4 regions of the Rhodobacter sp. CZR27 genome follow, and region 2 is predicted to be linked to each of the others. Evidence: riboswitches for the same ligand, from Rfam matches in the RefSeq annotation. Region 2 holds a riboswitch; each other region holds the start of a gene.
The links. A riboswitch is a leader RNA that binds a small molecule or an ion and turns the genes downstream of it on or off. The one in region 2 is predicted to bind cobalamin.

Region 1 (7,257 bases), 160 kb from region 2:
CGAGGGCGGCCAGTCCGCCGCGGGCGCCGCTATCGAGCAACTGCTGTCGTTCCATCCCGCCGCGGCAGAGGCTGCGCGGGCGGCAAGGGCGGCCGGCCAGCCGTTGCCGGTCTTCCTCGCGACGCAGGCGGCGGAGGGGCTCGAGTCGCTCTCGCATGTCGTCACCCGCGCAGCAGGGCTGCACGTCGTGCCCGAGTTCCTCGGCAACCGCGCGCCCTTCGCGGATCCCCACGCCCGCGCCGTGATCGCGGGCCTCGGGATGGAGCGGGACCTGGAAAGCCTCGTCGCGCTCTACGTGGCGGGGATCTGCGGCATCGCACATGGCCTGCGCCAGATCCTCGAGACGCAGGAGAAGGCAGGCGCCGGCATCGAGCGCATCGCGATCAGCGGCGGGGCGGGACAGCTTGACGTTGTGCGCCAGCTGATCGCCGACGTGACCGGAAAGCCAGTGGTCGCGAGCGCCGAGGCCGAACCGGTGCTGCTCGGCTCGGCGATCCTTGGTGCGGTGGCCGCCGGGCTGGCACCCGACATGAGGGTCGCCATGCAGCGCATGTCGCGGACGGCTCAGGTCTACGAGCCGGTCGGCGGCGAGCTTGCGGCCCTGCACGACCGCCGGCATGCGGCCTTTCTGGCGCTTCAGGCCGCGGCGCGGGCGGCCCGGGACTAGGCTCGCGGGCGGCGCCTCAGCCGCCCATCGCCTCGCCTTCGGGCCAGGGACCGTCGAGCGGCGCGATCCGGTAGACCACGTCCTTGCGCAGGAACGGCCCCGCCGCCTGCACCCGCGAGAAGGCGGGAATCGGGATCAGGCGCAGGCCGCCCTCGGGCATCGGCAGACCCGATCCGAGCAGGCGGTAGATGCCGAGGTCGATCAGGTCCAGTCGCAGCGAATCCTGCCCGGGCAGGAACAGCACGAGATGCAGTTCGCGCTCGGCCGTGGGCGCGATGGTGATCGTCATCCGGTCCATCGGCAGCGTCGCGGGCGCATCGGCGGCCAGACAGACCTGCGCGCGGTAGCGGGCCAGGCCCTCGGCCAGATAGGCGGCCAGCCGGAGGGCCACGGTCTGGGCCGGTGGCACCTCATCCTCGGTCAGCCAATGCGCGGGCGGCGGGGGCACCATCGGATGCGGGGGCTGCGGCCTCCCACCTCCGGGCATCCCGGGCCGGGGGTGCAGGTCTGTCACGGCCTCACTCTGCATCACGAACCCTCGTCACTCTGGCAGCCGGGCGCATGGCGGGATCGCCCGCCCGGACTATAGCCCCTCAGAGATCGCTGTTGCAGGGGGTGGCGCCAAGATCTTCGGGCATTTCGCCGCAGGCGATGCAGGAAGGCGGCAGGCTTTGCCCATCAATTCGGCGCCCGGTCCGCGCGACCGGCCAAGCCGCGGTCAGCCGCGCAACGTCAGCGGATTGCCTTCGCCGGTCCGATCTGATCTGCCTTTCTTCCGCCGGGTGCCGCCGAGAGGCGGAGAATCGGGAAGCCGGTGTAATTCCGGCGCGGGCCCGCCGCTGTGACGGGGATGCCGCAGGCACCATGCCACCGGGCAACCGGGAAGGCGCTTGTGGGCAGGTGAACCGAAGCCAGAAGACCGGCCCGGCGAAGAAGTTCCTGCCGCGTGGACGGCGGCGGGATCGTCATGCGAAAGGCCCGGACATCATGCCGCCCTCTTCTTCCGACCCCACCGCCGGGGTTCAACCCCTTCCCGCCCGCCGCTTCGGCGATGCCGAGCGGCAGGCGCTCTACGACATCATCGCCGAGCGCCGCGACGTGCGCGACGAGTTCCTGCCCGATCCGATCGATCCTGCGATGTTGCGCCGGGTGCTCGAGGCCGCGCATCTCGCGCCCTCGGTCGGCTTCATGCAGCCCTGGAACTTCATCCTGATCCGCGATGCCGAGCGTCGCGCGGCCGTGCACGCGGCCTTCCTGCGCGCCAATGCCGAGGCCGCGGAACTTTTCCCCACCGAAAAGCGCGACACCTACCGGTCGCTGAAGCTGGAGGGGATCCGCAAGGCGCCGCTGAACATCGTCGTCACCTGCGACCGCGACCGCTGCGGCCCGGTGGTGCTGGGCCGGACGCACAACGCCGAGATGGATCTCTATTCCACGGTCTGCGCGGTGCAGAACCTGTGGCTGGCCGCCCGCGCCGAAGGCCTCGGCGTCGGCTGGGTCAGCATCTACCGCGAGGAGGAGTTGCGCAGCCTGCTGAACATCCCCGAGCGGGTGCGCATCGTGGCCTATCTCTGCATCGGCCATGTGGACCGCTTCTACACCGCGCCCGAGCTTGCGCTGAAGGGGTGGCGCCAGCGGCTCGATCTGGACGCGCTGCTGATGGACGAAGGCTGGGACGACGCGAAGGCCGGCAGCCTCGGCTGACGGCCGCGACCGGAGCGGGCGGGCGCCGCCCGCTCCGGTTGGCTGCGCGCTTCCTCCCGGTCACTCCGGCGCGGCCCCGGGCAACCAGCCGCGGCGGAGCAGCGCGACGATCGGGGCGGGCGTGAGAACATCGACCTCCGGCGGCACGGGCGACCTGCGGCGCGTGTAGCCGTCGAAGGACCAGTCGAACAGGCTGTCGTTCCAGACGAGCACCGGCCTGCCTGCGGCTGCGAAGATCGTGCCCTCGGGAAGCTCCCCCGGCCGGGCCGCGAAGGTGATCTTGACCCCGTTCCGGCCGATCCGTGCCTGATGGAGTTGGCGGTCGATGGTCTGCGGCAGCGACCGGCCCGGTTCGGCGTCGCCATGAACGGCACACCAGGCCGCGCAGAAGTCCCGGTAGCGGTCGCGCCGGCACTCGCCGCAGGGACGGTGGCCAGCGGCAAATGCCGTGGCCTCGTCGAGAAAGAACAGCTGTGTGTAGGCCCCGGGCGCCATGACCTGTTGCTTGCGGCCGCGGAAGTCGAGGCGGCAGGTCACCCAGCTCCGGTGGGCGTGGGTGCGCCGGATGCCTCCGGTCGGGTCGTGCAGGATGCCGCGGTTCCCCATGAGGCTGCCGCGAGCGGCCACCGCCTGCAGCCCGCCGAAGGGATCGACCCGGTTCTGCCGATGCATGCCGCCCTCCGCATCCCGCCCTCGCCAGTCAACCGCAGCGGCCCCGGGCGATCAAGACCCGGCGCCGGAGCCGCGTGGTGGTTCGCGCGAAAAGCCAATGCCTGCACGGCGTTCAGGTCGTGCCGCTTGCCTTGAGGGGGATGCGTCTCTAGGCTGGTCCGATGATCACGCAAAAGATGAAATACGCGCTGAAGGCGCTGATGGTGCTGGCCGAGGAGCGAGCCGGCGAGCGCCGCCCCCTGCGGATCGAGGATATCGCTGCAAGATCCGGCACGCCCAAGCGCTTTCTCGAGCACATCCTGCTCGACATCCGCAATGCGGGCTTCATCGCCAGCATGCGGGGCCGGGCGGGCGGCTACATGCTGATCAAGGATCCTGCCAGAATTCCGCTGAGCGATCTGCTGCGCATGATCGACGGACCGATCGCCCCGTTGCCCTGCCTCTCGCGCCGGTCCTACCAGCCCTGCGACGATTGCAAGGACGAGGCTTCGTGCCGGATCCGCAAGCTTTTCGCCGAGGTGTTCTGGTCCTACCTCGTGCTGATCGACTCGCTGACGCTTGCGGATCTGGTCGGCACACCGGCTGCGGCGGAGCAGTTGCTCTCGGCCCCCACTTCCGCCGCTTCCAGCGCCAGCCCCGAGTGAGCGCAGGCTGCCGCTCACGCTAAGCGCCGTCTGCTTGCCGGCTCAGTCGGCGCGCCGTCGATGGCCAGTCCCAGCCCTGCGACACCGGGCGGAACTGGCATGAGCGGGATGCTCCTCCCCGCTTCCGGTTCCCATGGAACCTGAAGAACGGTCGGCAACAGGCTGTATCGCCATCATTAACATGGGGTCCACCCCGCTTCTTCTGCCGTTGTGTGATCCGCTTCTCCTGACCAAGGGCCCGACGTAGACCTTCTCCGTTGCTTGCACCGATTACAGCCGCCGCGGGCATTGCGCCGACCGCGCTGCAGTTCGGAAAGCCCGCCGAGATCCGCGCCCGCCCCAGAACCGAGTTCGTCCGAAAGTTCATCACCTCATGATCGGCGCATGAACGCCTGACCGGGCAAGGCTGAGCCGCGGATGGGAAAAAATCGCGGCGGCCGGGGAACTCCCGGCCGCCGGACGCTGTTGCCCAGCGGTGCCCGCGAAACGGCTGGCACGGGACCACCGCCGCCGGCACGAGCGGACAGGGCCGGGGCGAATTCACCCAGCCCCAGCCTGCGTATTGCCACGCGAACTCTCACAGCGAGAAGATGCCGAGGGCAATGCCTTCCCGTTTCAGGAAAATCACCCCGCCATCCCCTAAAGCTATCTCTGGTTGTTTGACAGCAACCGGAGGTTTTGTTTAGCTTGGACGAAATAATTCTTCTCACACGTGCCACTTGGGGCGAGGCCGAGCCGCTTTCGCCTCGGGACAGGATTTGAGCAATGGATCGAACCGTACCGCTTTGGCTTGTGCTGTTTCTGGTTCTCGTGTGGCTTCTTCTCACGGTGGCATTCGGCTGGGCGGTGAAGGCCACCGTCTACGGCAGCGACAGCGCGGGTGCGGCGGGGCGGGCCGCCGTCGCCATCGCCTCGTTTCCGACGACGACCAAGGATGTGCTGCTCCAACTCGCCAGCCAGGCGCGGGGCGAATATGAGGACGAGGCGCTCGGCCTGCCGCGCGATCCGGGCATCGACACCACCGGTTTCGTGCCCATCGACTCCGGCCCCGATCTCGACATCCCCGGCCTACTGGTCCGCGCCGACCACGACCGGATGGTGCCCGGCCGGCGGCTGATCGCGGGCGCCTTCGAGATCAACGGCGAGATCCGCAACGCGGCGCTCCTGCTCTCGCCCGACCTGAAGGTCGAGCGCAGCTGGATGCTGGACGAGATCGCCGTGGGCGGACAGGAGCCGCGCGAGACCGCGCGCAAGTTCGTCCACGGGGTCGAGATCCTGCGCGACGGCTCGCTGATCTTCACCTTCGACGGCAGCATCTCGCTGCAGCGCTTCGACGCCTGCGGCGGACGGCTCTGGACGACGCCGGGGAACTTCCACCATTCGGTCGCGCAGCACGAGGAGGCGGGCACCGTCTGGACCTTCAGCGACTGGACCGTGCTGGCCGAGGTCTCGGTCGAGGACGGCCGCGTGCTGCGCCAGATCGCGGTCGAGGACATCATCGCACGCAACCCGATGATCGACATCCTCGGGCTTCGGATCTACGACGAGAACGATCCGGATCAGAACCAGCGGAACGTCACGGGCGAGTGGCTTTACGATCCGTTTCACTTCAACGATGCCGAGCCGCTGCCGGCCGCACTGGCCGCGGCCTTCCCGGGCTTCGAGGCCGGCGACCTGCTCATCAGCGCCCGATCGCTCAACCTGGTCTTCGTGCTCGACCCCGACACGCTGCAGATCAAGTGGTGGCGGGTGGGCGCGACGCAGCGCCAGCACGATCCCGACTGGCTGCCGGATGGCACGATCAGCGTGCTGGACAACCGCATGAGCCGCGATGCCAGCGCCATCAAGCGCATCGACCCCGTGACCTATGACGCGACCGTCAAGCTGGACGGGCAGAAGATGAACTTCTTCACCCGCATCCGGGGGAAGCACCAGACGCTGGAGAACGGCGGCACCGTCGTCTCGAGCACCCAGCAGGGCCGCGCCTTTGAAACGGATGCCGAAGGCCACCCCGTCCTCGAGGTTCTCAACCACAAGCCCGGCGACGAGAGCCTGTTCTACGTCATCTCCGAAATGAGGTGGCTGCCCTCCGATTACTTCACAGAGGAATTGATGCCATGCACCGTCTCGCAATGACCGCCGCCGTCCTTCTTACCGCCTCGGTGCTGCCTGCCCATGCCTATATCGGTCCCGGCGTCGGGGCGGGAACCGTCGCGGTCGTGCTCGGCATCCTCGCTTCGGTCGTGATGGCCTTCCTTGCCCTGCTCTGGTATCCGGTCAAGCGCGTGGTGCGAAAGCGCAAGGCCAGCCAGCGGACCGTCACGTCTCAGGATGCGCGGCGGCTCTGACGCGCGGTGCTGCCGGTGAACTGGCTGCTTACCGCGGTGCTCTGCATCGTTCTGGTCGAGGTGGCGCTTCGGCTGCCCTTCCTGCCCCCGCTGCGCCGGTTGCAGCGATCCTCCAGCCGCGCGCTGGGGATCGTCCGGGCGCGGCATGTGTCGGATCACTGGAAGGAGAAGGCGATGGCGATCCATGCGCGCCGCACCTTCCTGTCGTCGGCCAAGATCGGCCTGCTGCTCGCCCTCGTCTTCGGGCTGGCGGCCGGGCTGGTGCTGGCGCTCGACCGGCTGTCCGCGGGGTTCGGCGACTTCCTGATCGGACCGGTCGGCCTGGCCTTCAGCCTGATCGCCGCGACGGCCTATGTCCTGCTGCGGCGGAGGGTCGTCCATGGGTGACTACCGCCTGCTCGACCGGCTGCTGCACCGCGCGGCGCTGCAGGTCGGCCCGATCGCCGAACTGAGCTTCGACCTCGACCAGAGGTCGGCCCGCATCGCCCCCGACGGGGTGGCGCAGGGCCGACACGTCTTCGTCTCGGGCCTCGCCCGTGCCGGGACGACGATCCTGATGCGCCGGATCCATGCGAGCGGCCAGTTCCGCTCGCTGACCTATCGCGACATGCCCTTCGTGCTGGCCCCGAACCTCTGGGGCCGGCTGGCGGGCGGGTCCTCCGCCCCCGGCGAGGCGAAGGAGCGCGCGCATGGCGACCGCATCCGCGTCGATGCCGACAGCCCGGAAAGCCTGGACGAGGTGTTCTGGCGCATCTTCGACGGAAGCTACATCGCCTCCGATCATCTCTCGCCGCACGATCCCGATGACGCGACGCTTGACCGCTATGTCCGCTATGTCGCCGCGATCCTCGCCTCGGGCAGGCGGCAGCGTTACCTGTCGAAGAACAACAACGCCATCCTGCGGCTGCCTGCGCTGCGGCGCGCCTTCCCGAAGGCGGTGATCCTCGTGCCCTTCCGGGACCCGCTGACGCATGCCGCCTCGTTGCAGAGGCAGCATGGCAATTTCCTCGCCCGGCAGGACAGCGACAGGTTCGTGCGCGCCTACATGAGGTGGCTGGGCCACCACGAGTTCGGCCGCGACCACCGCCCTTTCCGCTTCGACGCCGAGGGCGCCACCCGCCTCGCGCCGCACCGCCCCGACGGGATCGGCTACTGGCTCGAGATCTGGCGCCAGACCTATGGCTGGCTGGAGCGGACGGCGCCCGCCGATGCGGTCTTCGTC
Region 2 (7,257 bases):
ATACCCTGCTGGGCCTGATGGACGTCGACACCCGCGTCCGCGATGCCGGTCTCGACCGCGTCTCGGCCTGCCACCACCCGGCCGCCTGAAGGAGTTGCCATGACCGATCGCATCGACATTCCCCGGCCGGGCCGGGTCGACGGCCCCGCGCATCTGCTGGCGGCGGCCAGCCACTCGTTCGGCGGGCTGCGCCGGCTGTCGCACGAAACCGCTTTCCGCCACGAGGGTCTCGCCGGGGCTGCCGGGCTGGCCCTGCTGCTCGGCACCCGCGCCGGGCCGGGCGAGATCGTCGTGGCCGTGCTCCTCTTCCTGATGCTCGTCGCGGTCGAGGCGCTGAACACCGCGATCGAGGTGATCGTCGATCATCTGTCGCCCGGCTGGGCCGAATTCGCGCGGGATGCCAAGGACCTGGGCTCGCTGGCCGTGCTCTGCCTGATCGCGGCGAACCTGGTCTTCCTCGGCTATGCCGTGCTGTCCTGAGGCGGAACGGCCCGCGCCTGAAATCCCCCGTCGCGCCCCGGAACGGGCGAGGCAAGGCGCAGCTGCCAGCCCGCGCCGTTCACGATGCCGCTGGCGATGGCAAGGCCCAGCCCGGACCCCTTGCCGTGGGTCCGGCCGCGCTCGAACCGGGTCGCCAGCCGTGACAGAATCCCGGCCGGGATCGGGCGGCAGTCGTTGGTGACGGCAAGGCCGTCGGGACCCAGCGTCACCTCCACCGGCCCGTCGCCATGGGCCAGAGCATTCTCGATCAGGTTGCGCGCGAGGATCGCGAAGGCGTCCGGATCGAGATGCGAGACGAGCGGGCCTGCCTCGAGGCGGATCCGCCACCCCTCGGGTGCGTGGCGGAAGTCCTCGACCACCATGTGGAGCAGGGGGGCAAGATCCCTCGCCTCGGGCGCCAGCACCCCCGCCCCCTCGGCGCGGGAGAGCTGCAGCAGCTTTTCGGAAAGCCGCGCCAGACGCTTAAGTTCGGCCTCCAGCCCCTCGGCCCGGGGCCGAAGCGACTCGGGCGCCTCGGCCACCAGCCGCTGGGTCTGGGCAAGGGCGGCTGCGACGGGCGTGCGCAACTCGTGCGCCGCATTGGCGGTGAAGCTGCGTTCGGCATCGAGGGCGCGGCCAAGGCGCGCCATCAGGCGATCCACGGCGTCCCGGATCGGCAGCAACTCGACCTGGAGCGACCTTGTGCCGAGCGGGCGCAGGTCGGTCTCGTCCCGCCCCTGCACCTCGCGCGAGAGGTCGCGCAACCGGGCCAGACCCACGCGGGTGCGCCAGGCCACCAGCGCAAGGGTGATGGGCAGGATCAGCAGGAGCGGCACCACGAAGGCGATCAGCGTCTCCTCCACCGCCTCGCGGCGGTTCTCCAGCGGCTCCGCAATCTCGATCGTCCACTGGCCGCTGGCATCCTGGGCCGAATAGATCCGGTGGTCCGGTCCGGTCCGGAACCCCGGCGGCAAGGGGTCCGCGAAGGTAACGGCCGAGGCCCCCTGCGACCAGAGCACCGTGGTGCCGGAGGCGTCGCGGATGACGAAGGTCAGGCCTTCCTCGTGATCACCCGCGCGCGCGACCGGCTCGGGCTCCACCGCGCTGGCCAGACGGTCGCCGGCCACCGCCAGCGGCAGCAGCCGCTCGGCCGTCTCCTGCAGCGCACTGTCGAACAGCTCGTCCAGTTCCTCGCGCATGTAGTGGATCGCCAGCAGCGTCGCCGCCGTCCAGAGCAGCACGATGCCGGCCGAAAGGCTGAGCGCGAGGTCGCGGCGCAGGCTGCGCGCCCGCCTCATCGCCGCACCAGCCGGTAGCCCAGCCCGCGCTGCGTCTCGATCCGGTCGCGGCCCAGCTTCTTGCGCAGCCGGCTGACATAGACCTCGATCGTGTTGCTCTCGACCTCGGCATCGAAGTTGTAGAGCGTCTCCTCGAGCTGCGCCTTGGACACGATCGAGTTCGGCCGGTGCAGCAGGGCGTCCAGGATCGCCCATTCCCGATGGCTGAGGACGACCGGGCCATCGGGTCCCTCGATGCTGCGCCCGGCGACATCGACCTCGAGCGGGCCGATCATCAGCCTCGGATTGGGGTTGCCGGCATAGCGCCGAGCCACGGCACCGATGCGCGCCGACAGTTCGGACAGGTCGAACGGCTTGACCATGTAGTCGTCGGCGCCGGCGTTCAGGCCCTCGATCCGCTCGGTAATGCGGTCGCGCGCGGTCAGGATGATCACCGGCATCCCCAGCCCGCGCGCCCGGAGCCGGCGCAGGAAGTCGATGCCGCTGCCGTCGGGCAGGGTCAGGTCAAGCAGCACGAGATCGAAGCTGGCCGTCTCGACCGAGGCAAGCGCATCCTCGACCGAGGCCACGAGATCGGCCGCATGGCCCTCGGCCGCAAGCTGGTCGCGGATCGCCCCGCCCAGCCCCGCGTCGTCCTCTACCAGTAGGATGCGCATCGGATCTCCGCCGGCCCTTGCCCTGCCCGCATCTTCCATGCGGTGCGGCGGGGGCAGGCGTCAAGCGCGGGGCGCGCGGCCCGGGACCCGTGGGCGCCCGGGCGCCGGCTTTCACTTCGAGGCCAGCGTGATCGGCAGCGCCTCGGCCGAGATCCGCACCGTCCCGCCCGTGCGGGCGAAGGTGTAGATGGTGCGCTGTTCGAACGGCAGCGAGAAGTGGACGGAGTCCCGATCCTCGAGCCGCATCTTCACCACCTGCGGCTCGGCCGAGGGCGAGCGGGCGCGGAAGGCCGCGGTCACCTCGATCCCGCCATCGGCCAGATCGGTGCGATAGGCCGCCATGTCGAGCGCGCCGGTGTGCAGGCTGCCCGCCTGCAGCGGCGCGGTCAGCGTGACCTCTTCGGCCGAGGCGGCGGCGGCCAGTGTCAGCGCGGCGAGGGATAGGGAGAGAATCGTTTTCATATCGGGACCTGTCCAGAACGGGAGGCGGCCGGATCGGCCGGATCATGTGTCGGCAAGGACCTAATGCTGCGGCGCAGCACTGTCCATGCGCGCGGCTGCAGTCCCGCTATGCAGCAGGCGGGATGATGGCGCACCACCGCTCCGCGCAAGCGCGGCGGCGACAGACGCGCGGCGCAACGCCCGCCGGGCGGGTGCTTGCGCAACAGGAGGGGCAGGTTCCGGCCGCGCGACATGCAGAAAGTTGACGCGGGTGCCGCGATCTGTCACGCCCTGCCCTGACGGTTCCCGACCGCCGCAAGGCCAAGGGATGAAAAGGGAACGCGGTGAGGGGGTGACAGCCCGAATCCGCGACTGCCCCCGCAACTGTGAGCGGCGAGCCGCCTCCGAAGACGCCACTGGCCGATGGCCGGGAAGGTTCGGGGAGGGCTGTGACCCGCGAGTCAGGAGACCTGCCGTCGCTTTCGCCGGGCAACCGGACCCACCCCATGCGCCGTCGGGGATGACGGCTAGGAGGACCACATGCATATCGAACCCGGTCTCGTGACCGGAGCAAAACTCGCCGTAGGCTATGCCACCGCGGTGACGGCCGGAGGCTACACGCTGAAGCTTGCCGCCGAGACCATCCGCGAGAAGGGCCTGGCCTCGCTCGCGGTGCGCAGCCTCATCGCCGCGGCCTGCGTCTTCACCTTCTTCCAGATCCTGCCGCATTACCCGGTGGGCGTGTCCGAGGTGCACTTCATCCTCGGCTCGACGCTGTTCCTGATCCTCGGGGCGGCGCCGGCCGCCTTCGGCCTGACCGCCGGCCTGCTCGTGCAGGGGCTGTTCTTCGCGCCCTTCGACCTGCCGCAATTCGGCATGAACATCACGACGCTTCTGGTTCCGCTCTTCGCGGTCAAGGCGCTGGCCGACCGGATCATCCCGGCGCACCGGCCCTATGTGGACCTCGACTACGGGCAGGCGCTGGCGCTTTCCACCGCCTATCAGGGCGGCGTGGTGGCCTGGGTCGCCTTCTGGGCCTTCCTCGGCCAGGGCTTCGGCGCCGCGAGCGTGGCTTCGGTCGCAACCTTCGGCAGCGCCTACATGCTGGTCGTCCTGATCGAGCCGCTGACCGACCTTGCGGTGCTGGCGGCGGCCAAGGCTGCGCGCGGCCGTATGCCGGCGGGCCTGTTCACGCCCCGCCTGCATCAGGCGGCCTGACGCCGGGGCGCGGGCGCGGCCGCCGGGCCGCGCCCGCCCTTCCCCGCAGGGGATTGACCCGCGCCACCCCCGCCGCTCCTTCTCGCAACCGACCGGATGGCCCGCCTGCCTCGGCCCGGCACGGAGACTTCATGATGCTGGAAGCTCACTCCCTGCCGCCGGGGCTGATGATCGGCGCTCCGGGCTCGGGCTCGGGCAAGACTACGGTGACGCTGGGGCTTCTGCGCGCCTTCCGAGACGAAGGCCTGGGCGTGCAGCCCTTCAAGAACGGACCCGACTACATCGACCCCGCCTTCCATCGCGTGGCGGCGGGACGCCCCTCGTTCAACCTCGACGGCTGGGCGATGTCGCCGGCGCTTCTGGCGGGCCTGGCCGCCGAGGCGGCAGGCGCGGATCTGGCCCTCGCCGAGGGCTCGATGGGCCTTTATGACGGCACTTCGGCGCCGGGTGTCACCGGGCGCGGCGCGGCGGCCGAGATCGCGGCCCGCTTCGGCTGGCCGGTGGTGCTGGTGCTGGATGCGGCCGGTCAGGCGCAATCGGCCGCGGCGACCGCGCTCGGCTTCGCGCGCCATCCCGACGCGCCGCCCTTCGCGGGCGTGATCCTCAACAACATCGCCTCGGCGCGGCACGAGGTGATGATCCGGCGCGAGATGGAGCGGCTCGGCCTGCCGGTGCTGGGCGCCCTGCCCCGCCGCCGTGACCTCGCGCTGCCCGAGCGTCACCTGGGACTGGTCCAGGCGGGCGAACATCCCGACCTCGAGGGCGCCATCCTGCGCTTTGCCGCGCTCCTGCGCGATCACGCCGATCTTGCGGCGATCCGTGCCGCGGCCCGCTCCACGACAACGACGGCGCCGGGACCGCTGCCGGGGCCGCCCGCGCAGCGCATCGCCCTGGCCTCGGATGCGGCCTTTTCCTTCACCTATCCGCATCTGCTGGAAGGCTGGCGCCGCGCCGGGGCCGAGATCCTGCCCTTCTCGCCGCTGGCCGACGAGGCGCCGCCGGAGGCCGATCTGGTCTGGCTGCCGGGCGGCTATCCCGAACTGCACGCCGGCCGGCTTGCCACGGCGGCACGGTTCCGCGCGGGCCTTCGGCGTCACGCGGAAACCGGGCCCGTTCACGGCGAATGCGGCGGCTACATGGTGCTGGGCGAGGCGCTGGTGGATGCGGCCGGCGTCCGGCATTCGATGACCGGGCTGCTCGGCCTCGTCACCAGCTTCGAGCGGCGGCGGCTGCATCTCGGCTACCGCTGTGCCGAGCTGCTGGCTCCGGTGCCGGGCCATGCCGCCGGCGCGCGACTGCGCGGCCACGAGTTCCACTATTCGTCAATCCTCGCCCAGCCGGACGAGCCGCTGGCCCGGGTGACCAACGCGGAAGGCGAGACGGTGCCCGAAACCGGCTCGCGCCGCGGCACGGTGACCGGCAGCTTCTTTCACCTGATCGCGCCGGAACCGGCGGCCTAGGTCTTCCGCCGACGCCGGGGAATCGCGGCCCTGCCCCGCCCGCCGGATGCGGGCCACAGCGCGGGAGGCCGGCGCTCCGGCATGCCGCGGCCCTTCGCACCGGCCTGGACGTTACGGCACGCGGCGGCGGCGGGCCGCCTTTCCGGTTTCGTCGCGGCACGCGGCTGCATTAGGCTTCCGCCCGGTCAGCAGGAAGGGGAGGGCTTGATGACAACGGAACCGATCGTGATCGCGGGCGCGGCGCGGACGCCGATGGGCGCGTTCCAGGGGGCGCTGAAGGGGATGAGCGCGGTGGATCTTGGCGCGGCCGCCATTTCGGCCGCGCTTACCCGTGCGGGCCTTGTGCCGCAGGCGGTGGACGAGGTGGTGATGGGCTGCGTGCTGCCCGCGGGCCTTGGTCAGGCCCCGGCACGGCAGGCGGCCATCGGCGCGGGCCTGCCCGAGGCCGTGCCCTGCTCGACGCTGAACAAGGTCTGCGGCTCCGGGATGAAGGCCACGATGCTGGCCCATGACGCGATCCGCGCCGGCAGCGTCGACATCGTGGTCGCGGGCGGCATGGAGAGCATGTCGAACGCGCCCTACCTGCTCGACAAGGCGCGCGGCGGCTACCGCATCGGCCACGGGCGGGTGCTCGACCACATGTTCCTCGACGGGCTGGAGGACGCCTATGACAAGGGCCGCGCGATGGGCACCTTCGCCGAGGATTGCGCCGAGGCCTACCAGTTCACCCGCGAGGCGCAGGATGCCTATGCGCTGGAATCGCTCTCGCGAGCGCAGTCGGCCATCGCCGAGGGCCGTTTCGCCGCCGAGGTCGTGGCGCTCGCCGGCGTGGCGCATGACGAGGCACCGGGTCGCGCGCGGCCCGAGAAGATCCCCCAGCTGAAGCCCGCCTTCCGCGAGGGCGGCACGGTAACGGCGGCCAACAGCTCCTCGATCTCGGACGGGGCGGCGGCGCTGGTCGTCACACGGATGGGGGTGGCCGAGGCGCGCGGCCTCGCGCCGCTCGCGGTGATCCGGGGGCATGCGAGCCACGCGCAGGCGCCCAGCCTCTTCACCACAGCGCCGATCTTCGCGATCCGCAAGCTTCTGGACCGGTTGGGCTGGCAGGCCGGCGACGTGGACCTTTACGAGATCAACGAGGCCTTCGCCGTGGTCGCCATGGCCGCGATGCGCGATCTGGACCTGCCGCACGACCGGGTGAACGTGAACGGCGGCGCCTGCGCGCTTGGCCATCCGATCGGCTGCTCGGGCGCGCGGATCATCGTCACCCTGATCTCGGCGCTGCGCGACCGCGGGCTGAAGCGCGGCGTGGCCTCGCTCTGCATCGGCGGGGGCGAGGCGACGGCGGTCGCGGTGGAGCTTCTCTGATGCGGATCGAGGGACAGGCGGCGCTGGTCACCGGGGCAGGCTCGGGGCTGGGCGAGGCGACGGCGCGGGCGCTGGCGGCCGAAGGCGCGCGGGTAACGCTGCTGGATTTCAACTTCGACGCGGCGCAGGCGGTGGCGGCCGGGATCGGCGGGTTTGCAGTGAAATGCGATGTCGCTTCGGCCGAGAGCGCCGAGGCGGCGGTCTACGAGGCGGCGGACCGTCACGGGCCGGCGCGGATCCTCGTGAACTGCGCGGGCGTCGCGCCGGCCCGGAAGATCCTCGGCAAGGCGGGCGTCATGCCGCTGGACGAGTTCCGCCGCACGGTCGAGGTGAACC
Region 3 (7,257 bases), on a different replicon from region 2:
ACCTCTTCCTCGGGGGTGAAGCCGGACAAGGCGGCCTCGGCCCGGATGGTGGCGAAGGACTGGCGGTAGATCGCGGCGCCATCGGTTTCGTAAAGATGCGGCGTCATGGGGCCTCGCAGGTCATAAGGGCGGCGATGGAGTTGCGGCGGGTGGTCCAGAGACCGGCCTCGGCCAGCCGCCGGAAGCGGTCGCGGAGTGCCTCGAGCGCGGCGGGGTTCTCGCGCGCCATGAAGGCCACGAGGTCCTCGCGCTGAAGCGTCGCCTCGAAGCAGAGGTCGAAGAGGTGATCCGGCACCGCGCGGGTCAGCTGCGCGAAGCTCGCGAGATGATCCACGCTCGCCGTGATCTCGGCCGCGCCGCGGAAGCCGTGGCGCATCATGGCATCGGCCCAGGCGGGGTCGGCGATGCGGGCGCGGACGATGCGCGAAAGCTCTTCATTCAACGTGCGGGCTCGCGGCGAGTCGGGGCGCGTCGCGTCGAGGTGGTAGAGCGTGGCCTCCCGCCCCAGATGGGCGAGCGCGGCGGCAAAGCCGCCCTGATGCGCGGCATAGTCTTCGGCCATCAGGAGGTCGGTCTCGGGCAGGTCCTGCACATGGGCGAAGGCATCGGCCGCACGCACGCGATCGGCCAGCGCGGAGGGCGCGTGCTCGGGCGCGCCGTCGCTGCCGATGGCCCAGGCCGAGCCCTGAAGCCAGGCCTCGCCGGCGGCGTCCCGGCCCTCGGCCGTGTAGTTCTCGACCCGGACCCCTGCGCCGTAGCTCCCCGGGCGCGGGCCGAAGACGCGGGGTCCGGGGGTGCGGTAGGGATTATCCTCGGGCGCCTCGTCGCGTTCGGCCAACGCCTCGGCCCCCGCGCCGAAGAGTTGCGCGAGCGTCGGGAAGATGTCACGGAAGAGGCCCGAGACGCGCAGCGTGACGTCGATCCGCGGCCGGCCGAGCAGGGCAAGCGGCAGGATCTCGAACCCCGAAACCCGCTCCGTACCCTCGTCCCAACGGGGCGCGAGCCCGGCCAGATGCAGCGCCATGGCGAATTCCTCGCCCGCCGTGCGCATCGAGGCCGAGCCCCAGAGGTCCACCACCAGCCCCTTCGGCCAGTCGCCGTGATCCTGCAGGTGGCGCCGCAAGAGTTCCTCGGCGAGTTTCACGCCCTGCGCATGGGCCGCGCGCGACGGCACCGCGCGCGGATCGACCGAGTAGAGGTTGCGGCCCGTGGGCAGCACATCCGCCCGCCCGCGGTGCGGCGAGCCCGATGGCCCGGCCGCGACCCTCCGTCCGTCGAGCGCAGCCAGAAGTCCCGCCGTCTCGCCCGCGCCCTGCCCATAGACGTGCAGGCCCTCGCCGTAGCGGCTTTCCTTCAGGTCGCAGACGAAGCGGTCGATGCGGGTGATCGCCTCGGCGGGCGTGGCATCCTCGGGGAGGCCGAGATCAGCCTCCACCCCGGCGGCGCGGGCCTCGTCGCGGATCGCGGCGATCAGCCGGCCCCGGCGCGCGGGATCGAGGCCGTCGGCGGTCGAGTATTCGTCCAGCAGCCGCTCCAGCCGGTTGAGGCTGTCTGGCAGCGCGCTGTCCCTGAGCGGAGGCGGCAGGTGGCCAAGCGTCACCGCGCCAATGCGGCGGCGGGCCTGCGCGGCCTCGCCGGGGTCATTGACGATGAAGGGGTAGATCACGGGCAGCGCGCCGGTCAGTGCCTCGGGCCAGCAGGTGCCAGACAACGCGACGGCCTTTCCCGGCAGCCACTCCAGCGTGCCATGCGCGCCCATGTGGACCAGTGCGTGCAGGCCCTGCGCGTGCAGCCAGAGGTAGAAGGCGACATAGCCGTGCCGCGGCACGCGCGAGAGGTCGTGGTAGTCGGCGTCCCGCGCGCCGCTCTCGCCGCGCTCGGGCTGGAGCGCCACCAGCACCTTGCCGCGCCGGGTGGCAGCGAAGCGGAACGCCCCGTCGCGACAGGCCGGATCCTGCTCGGGATCGCCCCATATTTCACGAAGGGTGAATTGCATCGGCTCGGGCAGGGTGGCGAGAGCGGCGCGATACTCCGCGAGAGGCCAGACGAGGACCTCCGTGAGCAGGCTCTCCGTCACCGGTGCCGCAGGAGCGGTAGCGTAGCCCTCTGCGGCGAGCGTCGCCAGCAGAGCTTCGGCCGAGGCCGCGGCGTCCAGGCCCACCGCATGGGCGATCTGGTCCGGACGGCCGGGATAGGTGGAGAGCACGAGGGCCAGTCGCCGTTCAGCCGCCGGGGTCCGGCCCAGACGATGCCAAGCCGCAACGCGGTCGGCCACGGCGGCGATCCGCTCCCCGTCCGGGCGATGGGCAAACCGGGAATACTGCAGATCGGGATCACGCCGCCCAGGCGACTTGAAGCTGACGACGCCGGCGAGGATCCGGCCGTCGACTTCCGGCAGCACGACATGCATGGCGAGGTCGGCCGGCGACAGGCCGCGCTCGGCCTCAGCCCAGTCGCGGCGGCGCGCGGTGGAGAGCGCGACCTGGAACACCGGGCAGCCGGGACCGTCGAGCGGCGAACCGGCGGCGGCTTTCGCCGAGAAGGCCGTGGCGTTCACGATCGCCACCGGCGTGAAGACCGCAAGCTGGGCCGAGATCCAATCCGCCGCGCCCGGCGCCTTGAGCGAGGGGGCAAAGAGGCCGCAGGCGCTGAACCCCCGTTCGCGAAGCGCGAAAATCAGGGCATCGATGGGCGCGGTATCGGCGGCGGTCAGGTAGCTGCGGTAGAAGGTGACGACAACGCCCCCCGGCTCGGGCTGAGGGATCACGCCCCGCTCGGGGTCGTACCAGCCGCAGTCGGGGACGCGCTTGTCGCCCATGACCGGCCCGGCATAAAGTCCCGCCGCCAGCGCCAGTTGCGCAAGCGCCGCCTGCGCCGCGACCGCCCCTCCGGCATCGCAGAGCGCCGAAAGCCGCCGCAGCGTCGAGACCGGCAGCGTCGAGACCGCATCCAGCGCCGGATCCTCGCGCCCGTCCGCCGGCAGCACCGCGAGCGCGATGCCTCGGCGGCGGCAGAGGTCCTGCACCTCGGCCAGACCGTAGCTCCAGTAGCTCTCGCCGCCGATCAGCCGGATCAGGATCGCCTTGGCATGGGCCAGCACCGTCTCGGCATAGGTGTCGATCGACAGGGGATGCCGCAACGCCACGAGGTTCAGCAGGCGCAGCGAGGGCAGGCCGCCCTTCGACCGGTGCCAGCCCGCCGCGAAAGCCCCGAGGTCGCTGTCGGAGAACGACAGCACCACCAGATCCGCCGGCGTCTGGCCCGGATCGAAGGGTGTTGCGGTCTCCTCGAGCCCGTGGCTTTCGCGGAAGACGACGTGCATGGCTCAGGCGACCCGCGCGAGCAGATCCTGACGGATCGCGGCCTCGTCAATGTCGGCACGCTCGGCGATCACCACGAGGCGCGAGAGCCGCTCGCCCGGCCACGGCCGGTCATACTGGTGGCGCACCCGCTCGCCCACCGCCTGCACCAGCAGCCGCATCGGCTTTCCGGCCACCGCGACGTGGCCCTTGACGCGCAGGACGTTGCGCTCACGCGCGAGCGCCCGGATGGCGGCGGCCAGTGCCTCGGGATCGGAGATCTCGGGCAGGTCGATCACTGTCGAGGCGAAATCGTCATGCTCGTGGTCGTCCGCGCCGTCATGGTGCGAGGGGCGGGCGGCCAGATCATCCTCGGCCGCGGCGCCGATCCCGAGGATCACCTGCGGATCGACCGTGCCCTCGGTCACTGCGAGAATCGGAACCGGGCGCGGCGCTTCGGCCTCGACCACGGCGCGGGCGGCCGCTAGGCCCGCCTCGCCGGCAAGGTCGGCCTTGGTCAGGAGCACGATGTCGGCGCAGGCGAGTTGATCCTCGAAAACCTCGGACAGCGGCGTCTCGTGATCGGCGCCTTCGGCCATGGCCTGCGCGGCCACCGCGTCGGCGTCGGGGGCGAAGCGGCCCGCGGCGACGGCCTCGGCATCGGCCAGCGCGATCACCCCGTCCACCGTGATGCGCGAGCGGATGGCCGGCCAGTCGAAGGCCTTGAGCAGGGGTTTGGGCAGCGCAAGGCCCGAGGTCTCGATCAGGATGTGGTCGGGGCGGCGGGGCAGGGCCATCAGCGCTTCGATGGTGGGGATGAACTCGTCGGCGACGGTGCAGCAGAGGCAGCCGTTCGCAAGCTCCACGATCGCCTCGTCCGGGCAGCTCTCGTCGGCGCAGGCGCGGATCAGGTCGCCGTCCACGCCCACGGTGCCGAACTCGTTGACCAGAACGGCCAGCCGGCGCCCGCCCGCGTTCTGCATCAGGTGGCGTATCAGCGTGGTCTTTCCGGCGCCGAGAAAGCCGGTGATCACCGTGACGGGGATCTTCGCAAGGTCGGTCATGGGGTCTCTCCGATCGGGGGAATGCGGGCAAGCGACTGCTTGCGGAAGATCTCGGGCCGCTCGCGCCAGGGCACGATCCCGTCGGGGGCGGCGGCATAGGCCTCGGCCCCGGCGACGATCTCGGCTGCGTGGTCCCGGTCGAGCCGGCCGTAGACGTAGGTCCAGCGGCCGGGGGCCGAGAGCGCCACGGCGCAGCCCTGCGCGCAGGCCGAGAGGCATTCGACCGGCGCGACCCGCACGCCGTCCGGGGCTGCCGCGGCGAGGGCCGCGTGGAGGAGCGCGCCCGGAACGGGCTCCCCCTCGGCGACGGGGCGTCCGGCGCGGCAGGTGGTGCAGACGTGAAGCGTCACGGTCATTGGCCGTCCCTCGTGCGGGGGCATCGGGGGCGGCATCCAGGGAATGGGGCGCGACGACAAGAGGCGCCCTGGTCCACCGGCCGCGGAACACCCCGTCCGCCCGTAAGTCTCAGCGCGGGCAGGTCTCCCGGCTTGCGGATCCAGGGCCTGCGGCCCAGCGGGCGCCCGCCTTCCCGACCCCGGGGCCAGTGGCTTGGGCGACCTTTCCGGTCACGGTCGCGGGGGCGGCTGCCTTCTCGGCATTCCCTCTTCGCCTGTCATGATGACAGGAACCAGCGCGGGCGGAGTGGTGGGCCAAAGCGGCGCCCGTGTCAAGAAGCTCGCCCGTCCCGCGCGGGCGTGCCGCGGCCGGGCTTCACAAACCGGATGCGAGCAGGCAGAAGGAAGGCCGCTCGACGGGAGACTCCGATGGCCGCCGTATCCTCGATCTGGCTTGCCCCGCATCGGCCGCTGTTTCTGGCGGCGGGGTTGTGGGCGCTGGTCGCGCTGGTCTGGTGGCACTGGGGCGGCTCGATGGGCCTTTCAACGCCGGTCCTTGGCACCTCGGGCCTCTGGCACGGGCACGAGATGCTGTTCGGCCTCGGTTCGGCGGCGGTGGGGGGCTACTTCCTGACCGCCTCGATGAGCTGGCGCGGCGCGGACCCGCTGAGCGGGCGGCCCCTGATGGCCCTCGTGGCGCTCTGGCTGCTCGGGCGGGTGGCCCTGCTGGCCGAGGGGCTGTGGCCCGGCCTGCCACTGTGGCTGCTCCAGCCGGCGGCGCTGGGCTACTTTCTCTTGCTCGGCGCCCTGCTTGCGCGCGAGGCGGTCGCGGCACGGCGCTGGCCGAAGCTCGGCTTCGCCGCCGGCATCTTCGCCTTCGGGCTGGCCGAGACGCTTTACCTTCGCGCGGCGGTCACCGAGGCGATGCCCGACAGCGCGACAATGGTCCGCGTGGGCTGGATGTTCTTCGCGATCAAGATCTCGATCATCGGCGGGCGGATGGTGCCGGCCTTCACGCTGAACTGGCTGCGGCAGGCCGGGCTGACGGTGGCCGATCCCGCGCCGCGCCCGGCGCTCGGCTGGGCGGCGCTCGGGCTGCTCTGGTCGGCTCTGGCGCTGACCTTCGCCGGGGAAGAAACCGTCTCGGCACTGGCGCTGATCGCGGCGGGCATCCTGCAGGGCATCCGTCTTGCCGGCTGGCGGGGCAGGGACGCGCGGGGCAACCTGTTGCTCCTGCTGCTGCATGCCACCTTCGGCTGGCTCGCGGCCGGGCTGGTGCTGGTGGGCCTCGCGCGGCTCGGCCTGCTGCCGCTGGCGGAGATGGACGCGCTTCATGCGCTGACCATGGGCGCCATGTCGGGCATGATCCTGTCGCTTGCCGCCCGCGCGGCGGCGCCCCGCGACGGCGGGCCGCTGCGGGCGCGGCCGACGATGGTCGCGGCCTTCGCCCTGATCTGGAGCGCCGCGCTGCTGCGGCTGGCGGCACCGCTGGCACCTTCGGCCGATGTCGTCACGCTGGCCGCGGCGCTCTGGTGCCTTGGCTGGCTGTCCTTCCTTGCGGGTTACCTGCCGACCGTGCTCGGCCCGGTGGCACGCCCCGTCTTCTCCGGCCCCCGCGCCCAGACCCAACTTGTCAGGATCGAGATACGCTGATGGACGACGCTACCCGCCACGCCGAGAAGAAGGCCCGCATCAAGGCCGCCCGCGACCGGATGATGGCGGAAAAGTCCGGCGAGAAAGGCCTGATCATCGTCCATACCGGGCCGGGCAAGGGCAAGTCCTCCTCGGGCTTCGGGATGATCTTGCGCTGCATCGCGCATGGCATGCCCTGCGCCGTCGTGCAGTTCATCAAGGGCGCCTGGGACACCGGCGAGCGTCGTCTGCTGACCGGCGCGTTCGGCGGGCTCTGCCAGTTCCACGCCATGGGCGAGGGCTTCACCTGGGAGACGCAGGACCGCGGGCGCGACATCGCCGCCGCCCGCGCCGGCTGGGAGAAGGCGAAGGAGCTGATCCGCGATCCTGCGATCCGCATGGTCCTGCTGGACGAGATCAACATCGCGCTGCGCTACGACTATCTGGACCTGGCCGAGGTGCTGGCCTTCCTGCGCGACGAGAAGCCGCCGATGACCCATGTCGTCCTTACGGGGCGCAACGCGAAGCCCGAACTGATCGAGGCGGCCGATCTGGTCACCGAGATGGTCGCGGTGAAGCATCCGTTCCGCGCCGGGATCAAGGGCCAGCCGGGGGTGGAGTTCTGACGGCGCCGCAAGGGCGCGCATGCAGCCGCGGCGGGCAGGTTGCTGTATCGACTGAGGAAAGTGGCTGGGGCGGCTGGATTCGAACCAACGAATGGCGGTACCAAAAACCGCTGCCTTACCGCTTGGCGACGCCCCAACTGTGCGGCCGATATCTAGCAAAGGCGCCCCCGAGCCGCAAGAGCGCAGTCGTCACCGGAACCGATGCTGCCATCGCTTCCGGCAAGTGGCTGGGGCGGCTGGATTCGAACCAACGAATGGCGGTACCAAAAACCGCTGCCTTACCGCTTGGCGACGCCCCAAC
Region 4 (7,257 bases), on a different replicon from region 2:
GTGTCTGGAAACCTCAAGAGAAACAGAAGGTTGCTTGGTTATCAGTGGCTTAGACGAGGCCTGCCCCATAGGCCCGGCCTATCCTCCGCATAGCTGGCGACTATTTGCCGCAGCCGGAATACTCGATCCCAGCCGCCCCGTGCGGCGCCCATCGAAGAGAGGAGGAGACACGATGGCCTGGAAGACACCGCGCTACGACGAGACACCGGTCGGCATGGAAATCAACATGTACGCCTGCGCGAAGCGCAAGTAACCGGCGAGGCCTGCTGCGATGCTTCGGATCATCGTCCTCGGCTCCGCAGCAGGCGGCGGCCTGCCGCAGTGGAACTGCAACTGCCCCGGCTGCCGTGAGGCGCGCACGGAGCCCTCGCTTCGCAACGGCCAGTGCGCGCTGGCGGTCAGTGCGGATGGCGAGCACTGGTTCCTGATCAACGCCTCACCCGACCTGCGCCAGCAGATCCTCGACACGCCCGCGCTGCATCCGCGGCACGGCCTTCGTCACTCGCCGATCGCGGGGGTCGTCCTGACGAATGCCGAGGTCGATGCGGTCGCGGGCCTGCTGACGCTCCGCGAGGGCTGGCCCTTCGCGATCCACGCGCATCCCGAGGTGCTGGCGGTGCTGGCGGCCAACCCGATCTTCGGCGTCCTGCGCGAGGATCTGGTGCCGCGCCTGCCCCTGTCGCTCGACCGGCCGTTCGAGCCGGCGCTGCCCGACGGCACGCCCTCGGGCCTGACGGTCGAGGCCTTCGCCGTGCCGGGCAAGCCTGCGCTTTACCGCGAGGAGGCGGGGGCGGCCGAGGGCGACAGCCTCGGCCTCAGGCTCTCGGCCGGCGGGCGGCAGGCCTTCGTCCTGCCCGGCTGTGCCGAGGTCACGCCCGATCTGGCCGCGCGGCTTGCGGGAGTGGACCTCGTGTTCTTCGATGGCACGCTCTGGTCGGACGATGAGATGATCCGGGCGGGCCTGTCGCAGAAGACCGGGCGCCGGATGGGGCATATCTCGATCTCCGGCCCCGAGGGGGCAATGGCCGCGCTCGAACCCCTGGGTATCGGCCGCAAGGTCTTTGTCCACATCAACAACTCGAACCCGGTGCTGTTGCCGGGCTCGCCCGAGAGAGCGGAGGCCGAGCGCGCCGGCTGGTGCGTGCCCTCCCCCGGTATGGAGTTCGTCGCATGAGTCTCGACCTGACGCCGCAGCTTTCGCCCGCCCGCCCGCTCGACAGCGCCGACGCGATGGAGGCGCGGCTTCGCGAGATCGGTGCCGCCCGCTATCACGACCGCCACCCGTTCCACCACATGCTGCACGGGGGCGAGTTGACGAAGGGGCAGGTGCAGGCCTGGGCGCTGAACCGCTACTACTACCAGTGCTCGATCCCGGTGAAGGACGCGGTCGTGATCTCGCGCTTCCGCGACCGCGCGACGCGGGTGGAATGGCGCCACCGGCTGGAGGATCACGACGGCTCGGAGACGGGCGAGGGCGGCATCGACCGCTGGCTGATCCTGACCGATGCGCTGGGCCTTGATCGCGCCTATGTCGAATCGACCGAGGGCATCCTGCCCGCCACCCGCTTCGCCGTGGACGCCTATGTGCATTTCGTGCGGGATCAGAGCCCGCTCGAGGCCATCGCCTCGTGCCTGACCGAACTCTTTGCGCCGAACATCCATCGCGAGCGGATCTCGGGGATGCTGTCGCACTACGACTTCGTGAACCCCACCGTGATGGCCTATTTCCAGCGCCGCCTGACGCAGGCACCGCGCGATGCGGATTTCGCCCTGCGCTACGTCCGCGAGCATGCGCGGACGCCCGAGCAGCGCGAGGCGGTCTGCAACGCGCTGATCTTCAAGACGCAGGTGCTGTGGGTGCAACTCGACGCGCTGCACCATGCCTATGTGCTGGGTCACATCCCGCCCGGCGCCTTCGTGCCGGAGGAGATGCGATGAGCCGCCGTATCCTTGGCCCCGACAGCCGCGTCATGCTGGCCCGCCACGCGAAGCTGCGCCTGGACAGCGCGCGCGGGCGCTGGGTGCTGCTGGTGCCCGAGAAGGTGATGACGCCCGACGACATCTGCGTCGAGGTGCTGCAGCATTGCGACGGACGGAAGTCGATCGCCGGCCTGACGGCCGAGCTTGAAGCGAAATATACCGCCGAGCCCGGCGTGATCGCGCGCGAGGTGCTGGCGCTGCTGCAGGATCTGGCTGACCGCGGTTTCCTGATCGAGCGCGAGGCCGCCTGATGGACGATGCAGCCTTCACCGCCCCCGCACCGGCCGCCCGCTCGGACCACGACATCCCGATGGCGGTGCTGGCCGAGCTGACCCACCGCTGCCCGCTGCAATGCCCCTATTGCTCGAACCCGGTCGAGCTGGAGGCGGCAAGCCGCGAGCTGTCCACCGCGGAGTGGCAGCGGGTGATGACGGAACTGGCCGAGCTGGGCGTCCTGCAGATCCACTTCTCGGGCGGCGAGCCGCTGGTGCGCAAGGATCTGGTGGCGCTGGTCGCCCATGCGGAAGCCGTGGGGCTTTACTCCAACCTCATCACCTCGGCGGTGATGCTGACGCGCGAGAAGGTGGCGGAGCTGGCCGATGCGGGCCTCGCCCATGTCCAGATCAGCCTGCAGGGCGCGACGCCCGCGCTCGCGGATCGCGTCGGCGGCTACCGTGGCGGCCACGCGAAGAAGCTGCAGGCGGCGGAATGGGTGCGCGAGGCGGGGCTGGCGCTCACGCTCAACGCGGTGATGCACCGGCAGAACCTGGACGAACTGCCCGCGATCCTCGACATGGCCGTCGCGATGGGGGCGCAGCGGCTCGAGGTGGCGCATGTGCAGTATTACGGCTGGGCGCTGAAGAACCGGGCCGCGCTGATGCCCTCGGTCGCGCAGCTCGACGAGGCGACGCGGATCGTCGATGAGGCGCGCGAGCGGCTCGCGGGGGTCCTGTCGATCGACTACGTGATCCCGGACTATTACGCCGTGCGGCCGAAGACCTGCATGGGTGGCTGGGGGCGGCAGTTCTTCAACATCTCGCCCTCGGGCAAGGTGCTGCCCTGCCACGCGGCCGAGACGATCACCGGGCTGCGCTTCGATTCGGTGCGCGACGCGCCGCTGGCCGAGATCTGGCACCGGTCCGAGGCGCTGAACCGCTACCGCGGCACGGCCTGGATGCAGGAGCCCTGCCGAAGCTGCATCCATGCCGAGGAGGACTTCGGCGGCTGTCGCTGCCAAGCCTTCGCACTGGCAGGCGATGCGGCGGCGACGGATCCCGCCTGTGCGAAGTCGCCGCTGCACGCGCGGATCTTCGCGCTGGCGGATGGCGAGGCGGCGGCGGGCTCCGGGCGGTTCCTCTATCGCAACTTCTCGGGCGGCACTCCGGAAGCGTAAGAGCCGCGCGGTTCGTCGGCGGTCTCGGGGCGCCAAGGGCGGCACGTCAGGCGAGCGCGGCTTCCAGTCGCTGCCACTCCGGCTCCTCTCCCGGCAGGCCCAGGCGGATCAGGAGGTCCGACCACGGGAAGATCCGGCTCCAGATCCGGGCGCGGGCGAGGCGGTCCTGCGCTTGGGCCGCATCGGGTGTGGAGTAGAGCCGGAAGAGGTGCGCGCCGCCTTCCACAGACCAGCCCGCGCGTTGCGCAAGTCTGTCCAGCCGCTCCGTCTCTGCCGCGAGGCGGGCGGTGGTGGCCTCGGCCCACGCCCGATCCGCCAGCGCCGCCGTGCCGGCGGCAATGGCCGGTCCGGACACGGACCAGGGGCCAGCCATGGACGCCAGCGCACCGATGTCCTCTGCCGCGCCCAGCACGAAGCCGAGGCGCAGCCCGGCCAGCCCGTAGAACTTGCCGAACGAACGCAGCACCAGCAGGCCGGGAACACCCGCCTCGGGCGCCAGCGACAGCTCCGGCACCGGATCGCCGAAGCTTTCGTCGACCAGCAGGCGACCCACGAGGGGCAGCAACGCGCGCAGGGTTTCGGGGCTGTGCTGCCGGCCGTCGGGGTTGTTCGGGTTCACCACCACGGCGAGGTGGGCTCCGGCGAGGGCCTCCGCATGCCCCACCTCCTCGACCCGCCAACCCGCCGCGCGCAGGCTCGCCGCATGTTCGTTGTAGGTCGGTGCCAGCACACGGGCGAGGCCGGGCGGCGCCAGCCGCGGCACCAGCTGGATCGCCGCCTGCGCGCCCGCGACGGAGAGCATCGGCGCCTGCGTGCGATAGGCGGCGCGCGCGGCGGACTCGAGCCCGGCAAGGGCCGCGGCATCGGGCAGCGCGGTCAGCGCGCGCGGGGGCAGGGCAGGCATCGGATAGGGGCGGCGGTTGATCCCGGTCGATAGGTCCAGCCAGTCGTCCACCCGGCCGCCGAACCGGGCCGCCGCCGCATCCAGATTGCCGCCGTGATCGCGCATTGCAGGTCTCCTCAGGCGAGGGACGGCCCGCCGATCCGGAAACGGGTGATGCGGGAAAAGCCCGCTGCCTGCAACGTCTCTTCGGCGCGGATCGGCACGGTGCCCGGCGCGAAGATCAGGGCGCGGGCCGGGCCGGTATGGCCGATGGCCCAGCCCGTCGCGCCCAGCCGCTGGGCAAGCGCCGCCGTGGGATCGTCTGCCGGGCCGCGCAGCGCGAGGCACCGCCCGGCGGCGGCCGAGGCGAGGCCCGCCAGCGTCGGAAGGTCCGCGCCCGGCCAGCGTTCCACAAGGTCCGAGACGTCGGGAAAGCGCAGGTCGGTGGGGTCGGTGCGGCACGCAGGGCCGAGAAACCCGCCGAGGATCTCCATCCGCGGCAGCGGCGGCAGCGTGGCAAGCACCCGCCCCTCGCGCGAGGCCCATAGCAGGCGCTCGGGCCGGTCGAACATCAGCGGATCGCTGGCGCCTTCGGAGGCGAGGCAGGCCCGGGCGAGGGTGGCGGGATCGCCGATCCCCGCCGCCCGCAGCACGGCGACCCTCGCGGCGGTCGAGGCCCCGGCGCCCCCGCCCGGAGGCAGCCCAAGCGTCAGCCGGAAGCGCCCGGTCGGCGCGGCACCGGCCGAGACCAGCAGCCGGCGCAGCAGGGGAAGCGACAGCACCCGCGCGGCCGGCTGGTGCAGCGCGAGCCGGCCGGGCTGTCGCACCGCCTCGGCCGCCAGCGGCGGGCAGGGCAGGGTGATCAGGGCCAGCGGCCCCGCCGGGCCGAGCCGGCCCTGCAGGAACTCTCCCAGGTGGCCCGCTACCCGAACCTGCCGGTGGCCTGCGTCGCAGGTCGCGATCCCGCCGGTCGTCTCGGGCATCAGTGCAGCGCCAGCCCCGGCGCCTCGGCGGCCGAGGCGACGACCAGCGCCGCGGGCTCGGCCATGGGGCGGGCGGGCCAGCCGGCCTTGCCGGTCCCGGTCAGCAGGTCGGCCAGCCGCAGCAGATCCGGCGACCAGTCCGAGGGTTCGAGATCGCAGAACAGATGAAGCTCGGCCGAGGTGACCCGGAACAGGGCGGTGCAGGGCCGGCTGCAGCCCTCGAGCCGGACGCAGCCCTGCATCTCGAACCCGGGCTGGATCGCGCCGCCTGCCTGTCCGACCGATTGTGCCAGATGTTCCATCATGGCAAGCCCCTGCCTGCAGGGCTGGTTCAGGTGCCGGCACAGCGTCGAGCTGTAGGTCCGGCCGTTCCGCGTCACGATCATTGCGCCCTCCGCGCCTTCTGGACGGGCAGGCGAAGGGGGAAGGCACCGGAACGCCTGCACCCTGCGCCCGGGACACCCCGCCCGGTTTCCACAGCTCTTCCGACGGCAGGTCTCCTGACTCGCGGGTCTTCGCTTGCCCCGCCCTTCCCGGCCTGTCCGAGGCCAGTGGGCATCATGGGGCGCGCTCGCCGCCTACAGTTGCGGGGGCAGTCGCGGAGTTGGGCCGAGCCCGCACCGCATTCCCTCTTCGCCCGGGGGAAAACCCCGGGACCGTCCCGCGCAGCATCCGCCTTTCCCGCCGGGCGCGCAAGGCCCCGCGGCGGGTCACAGCTCGATGTCGAGCGTGACCGGGAAATGATCCGACGCCGCCAGCAGGGCCTCCTGCAGCTCGGGGATCTTCAGGCAGTTGGGGTCGTTCAGCGGGTGCCAGATGCGCCAGCGCGGGTTCCTGGCCGCCAGATCGGGCGAGACCATGATGAAGTCGAGCAGCGCCTCGAAGAACTGCTGCTGCGGCGCCAGCCAGAACCGGGCCGAACTCGGCGAGATCCCCACCTTCTGCGTCAGCGCCATCCGGGCATGCGGCTCGTGCAGGCGCGACTTCGGCTCGTCATCCAGACCCATCACGATCTCGATCCCCGAGTGGCCGAACAACTGCTCGTATTCGTCCAGCCCGGGGCCGTCGTTGAAGTCGCCCATCACGATCAGGCTCTGGCCGTGGGCAAGATGGGCAGCCACCCGGCGGCGCAGCCAGACGCATTCCGCCAGCTGCTGGCGGCGGTTCTCGATCGCGATGCGGACGGTCTCGGCGGGCGTGCGGCTGTTGCGCGGTGCCTTCGACTTGACGTGGACGCCGATCAGCCGCAGCGCATGGCCGTCCGCGCGAACCGCCAGCTCCAGCGGCGGCTTCGAGAACCGGATCGCCTCGGGGGCCGCGTCCACGTCGATGTCGAAGCGGAACACCTCGTCGAACCGCGGCGCCTTGGCGCTTTCCTGCGGATCGTGGCGCGCCTCGATCCGGTCGGGATTGTAGAGCAGCGCGATCTCCTGCTCGGTCGGGTTCGCAAATCCCATCGCCACGCGCGAGGCCTTCAGCTCGAAGGTGCGCGCGAAGGTCTCGAGCGCCTTCACCGTCGAGCGGCGCGAGCCCTGGTTCGGCGCTTCGATCACCATGATCGCATCGGCATCGAGCGCGCTGAACACGATGCCGAGCGACTCGATCTGGTTGCGCCGCGTGACCTCGAAGCGGCCGGAAAGCTCGTTGTCGGGCAGGAGCCGGCCGCGGTCGTCGAAAAGCGAGTTGAACCACTCGACGTTGTAGGTGGCGATGCGCAGGGGCGCGGCCATCAGGCGGCCTGCCGGGCGCTGATCTCCTCCCAGGCGCGGTTGATGTCGATCAGCCGTCGCTCGGCAAGCTTCACCGCCTCTTCCGGCACGCCGCGGGCGATCATCCGGTCGGGGTGGCAGTCACGCACCGCCTGCTTCCACGCCAGACGGATGTCCTCGATCGGCGCGTCGGGCTCGACGCCCAGAACGTCATAGGGATCGCGCGGCACGTCGGGCACGAAGCGTGCGCGCAGCGCCCGGAAGCAGCGGTCGCCCAGCCCGAAGATCCGGGCAACCTCGGCGAGGAAC

Region 1: linked by a shared signal. The riboswitch ahead of bluB (5,6-dimethylbenzimidazole synthase) and the one ahead of CK951_RS17325 (energy-coupling factor ABC transporter permease) in region 2 are both predicted to bind cobalamin.
Region 3: linked by a shared signal. The riboswitch ahead of CK951_RS08495 (DUF1636 domain-containing protein) and the one ahead of CK951_RS17325 (energy-coupling factor ABC transporter permease) in region 2 are both predicted to bind cobalamin.
Region 4: linked by a shared signal. The riboswitch ahead of CK951_RS13020 (hypothetical protein) and the one ahead of CK951_RS17325 (energy-coupling factor ABC transporter permease) in region 2 are both predicted to bind cobalamin.

The regions. Positions count from the first base shown of each region.
Region 1 covers NZ_CP023549.1:82,400-89,656, forward strand. Annotated here, with positions in the region: gene CK951_RS16565 (FGGY-family carbohydrate kinase) at 1-667, shown strand, start outside; gene CK951_RS16570 (hypothetical protein) at 684-1,196, opposite strand; cobalamin riboswitch at 1,431-1,610, shown strand; gene bluB (5,6-dimethylbenzimidazole synthase) at 1,655-2,371, shown strand; gene CK951_RS16580 (hypothetical protein) at 2,432-3,043, opposite strand; gene CK951_RS16585 (Rrf2 family transcriptional regulator) at 3,205-3,687, shown strand; gene CK951_RS16590 (arylsulfotransferase family protein) at 4,453-5,823, shown strand; gene CK951_RS16595 (hypothetical protein) at 5,805-6,035, shown strand; gene CK951_RS16600 (hypothetical protein) at 6,051-6,422, shown strand; gene CK951_RS16605 (sulfotransferase) at 6,415-7,257, shown strand, end outside.
Region 2 covers NZ_CP023549.1:240,414-247,670, forward strand. Annotated here, with positions in the region: gene CK951_RS17300 (phosphoethanolamine transferase) at 1-89, shown strand, start outside; gene CK951_RS17305 (diacylglycerol kinase) at 100-480, shown strand; gene CK951_RS17310 (HAMP domain-containing sensor histidine kinase) at 462-1,778, opposite strand; gene CK951_RS17315 (response regulator transcription factor) at 1,775-2,434, opposite strand; gene CK951_RS17320 (hypothetical protein) at 2,546-2,896, opposite strand; cobalamin riboswitch at 3,159-3,368, shown strand; gene CK951_RS17325 (energy-coupling factor ABC transporter permease) at 3,416-4,093, shown strand; gene CK951_RS17330 (cobyrinate a,c-diamide synthase) at 4,228-5,553, shown strand; gene CK951_RS17335 (acetyl-CoA C-acyltransferase) at 5,761-6,921, shown strand; gene CK951_RS17340 (SDR family NAD(P)-dependent oxidoreductase) at 6,921-7,257, shown strand, end outside.
Region 3 covers NZ_CP023548.1:1,745,650-1,752,906, forward strand. Annotated here, with positions in the region: gene CK951_RS08480 (precorrin-8X methylmutase) at 1-107, opposite strand, end outside; gene cobN (cobaltochelatase subunit CobN) at 104-3,322, opposite strand; gene cobW (cobalamin biosynthesis protein CobW) at 3,326-4,363, opposite strand; gene CK951_RS08495 (DUF1636 domain-containing protein) at 4,360-4,719, opposite strand; cobalamin riboswitch at 4,819-5,011, opposite strand; gene CK951_RS08500 (NnrS family protein) at 5,128-6,351, shown strand; gene cobO (cob(I)yrinic acid a,c-diamide adenosyltransferase) at 6,351-6,956, shown strand; tRNA gene CK951_RS08510 (tRNA-Gln) at 7,018-7,092, opposite strand; tRNA gene CK951_RS08515 (tRNA-Gln) at 7,181-7,255, opposite strand.
Region 4 covers NZ_CP023548.1:2,669,084-2,676,340, reverse strand. Annotated here, with positions in the region: gene pqqA (pyrroloquinoline quinone precursor peptide PqqA) at 173-253, shown strand; gene pqqB (pyrroloquinoline quinone biosynthesis protein PqqB) at 272-1,174, shown strand; gene pqqC (pyrroloquinoline-quinone synthase PqqC) at 1,171-1,938, shown strand; gene pqqD (pyrroloquinoline quinone biosynthesis peptide chaperone PqqD) at 1,935-2,231, shown strand; gene pqqE (pyrroloquinoline quinone biosynthesis protein PqqE) at 2,231-3,373, shown strand; gene cobD (threonine-phosphate decarboxylase CobD) at 3,420-4,382, opposite strand; gene CK951_RS13025 (propanediol utilization protein) at 4,394-5,239, opposite strand; gene CK951_RS13020 (hypothetical protein) at 5,239-5,625, opposite strand; cobalamin riboswitch at 5,712-5,915, opposite strand; gene CK951_RS13015 (endonuclease/exonuclease/phosphatase family protein) at 5,950-6,969, opposite strand; gene CK951_RS13010 (molecular chaperone DjiA) at 6,969-7,257, opposite strand, start outside.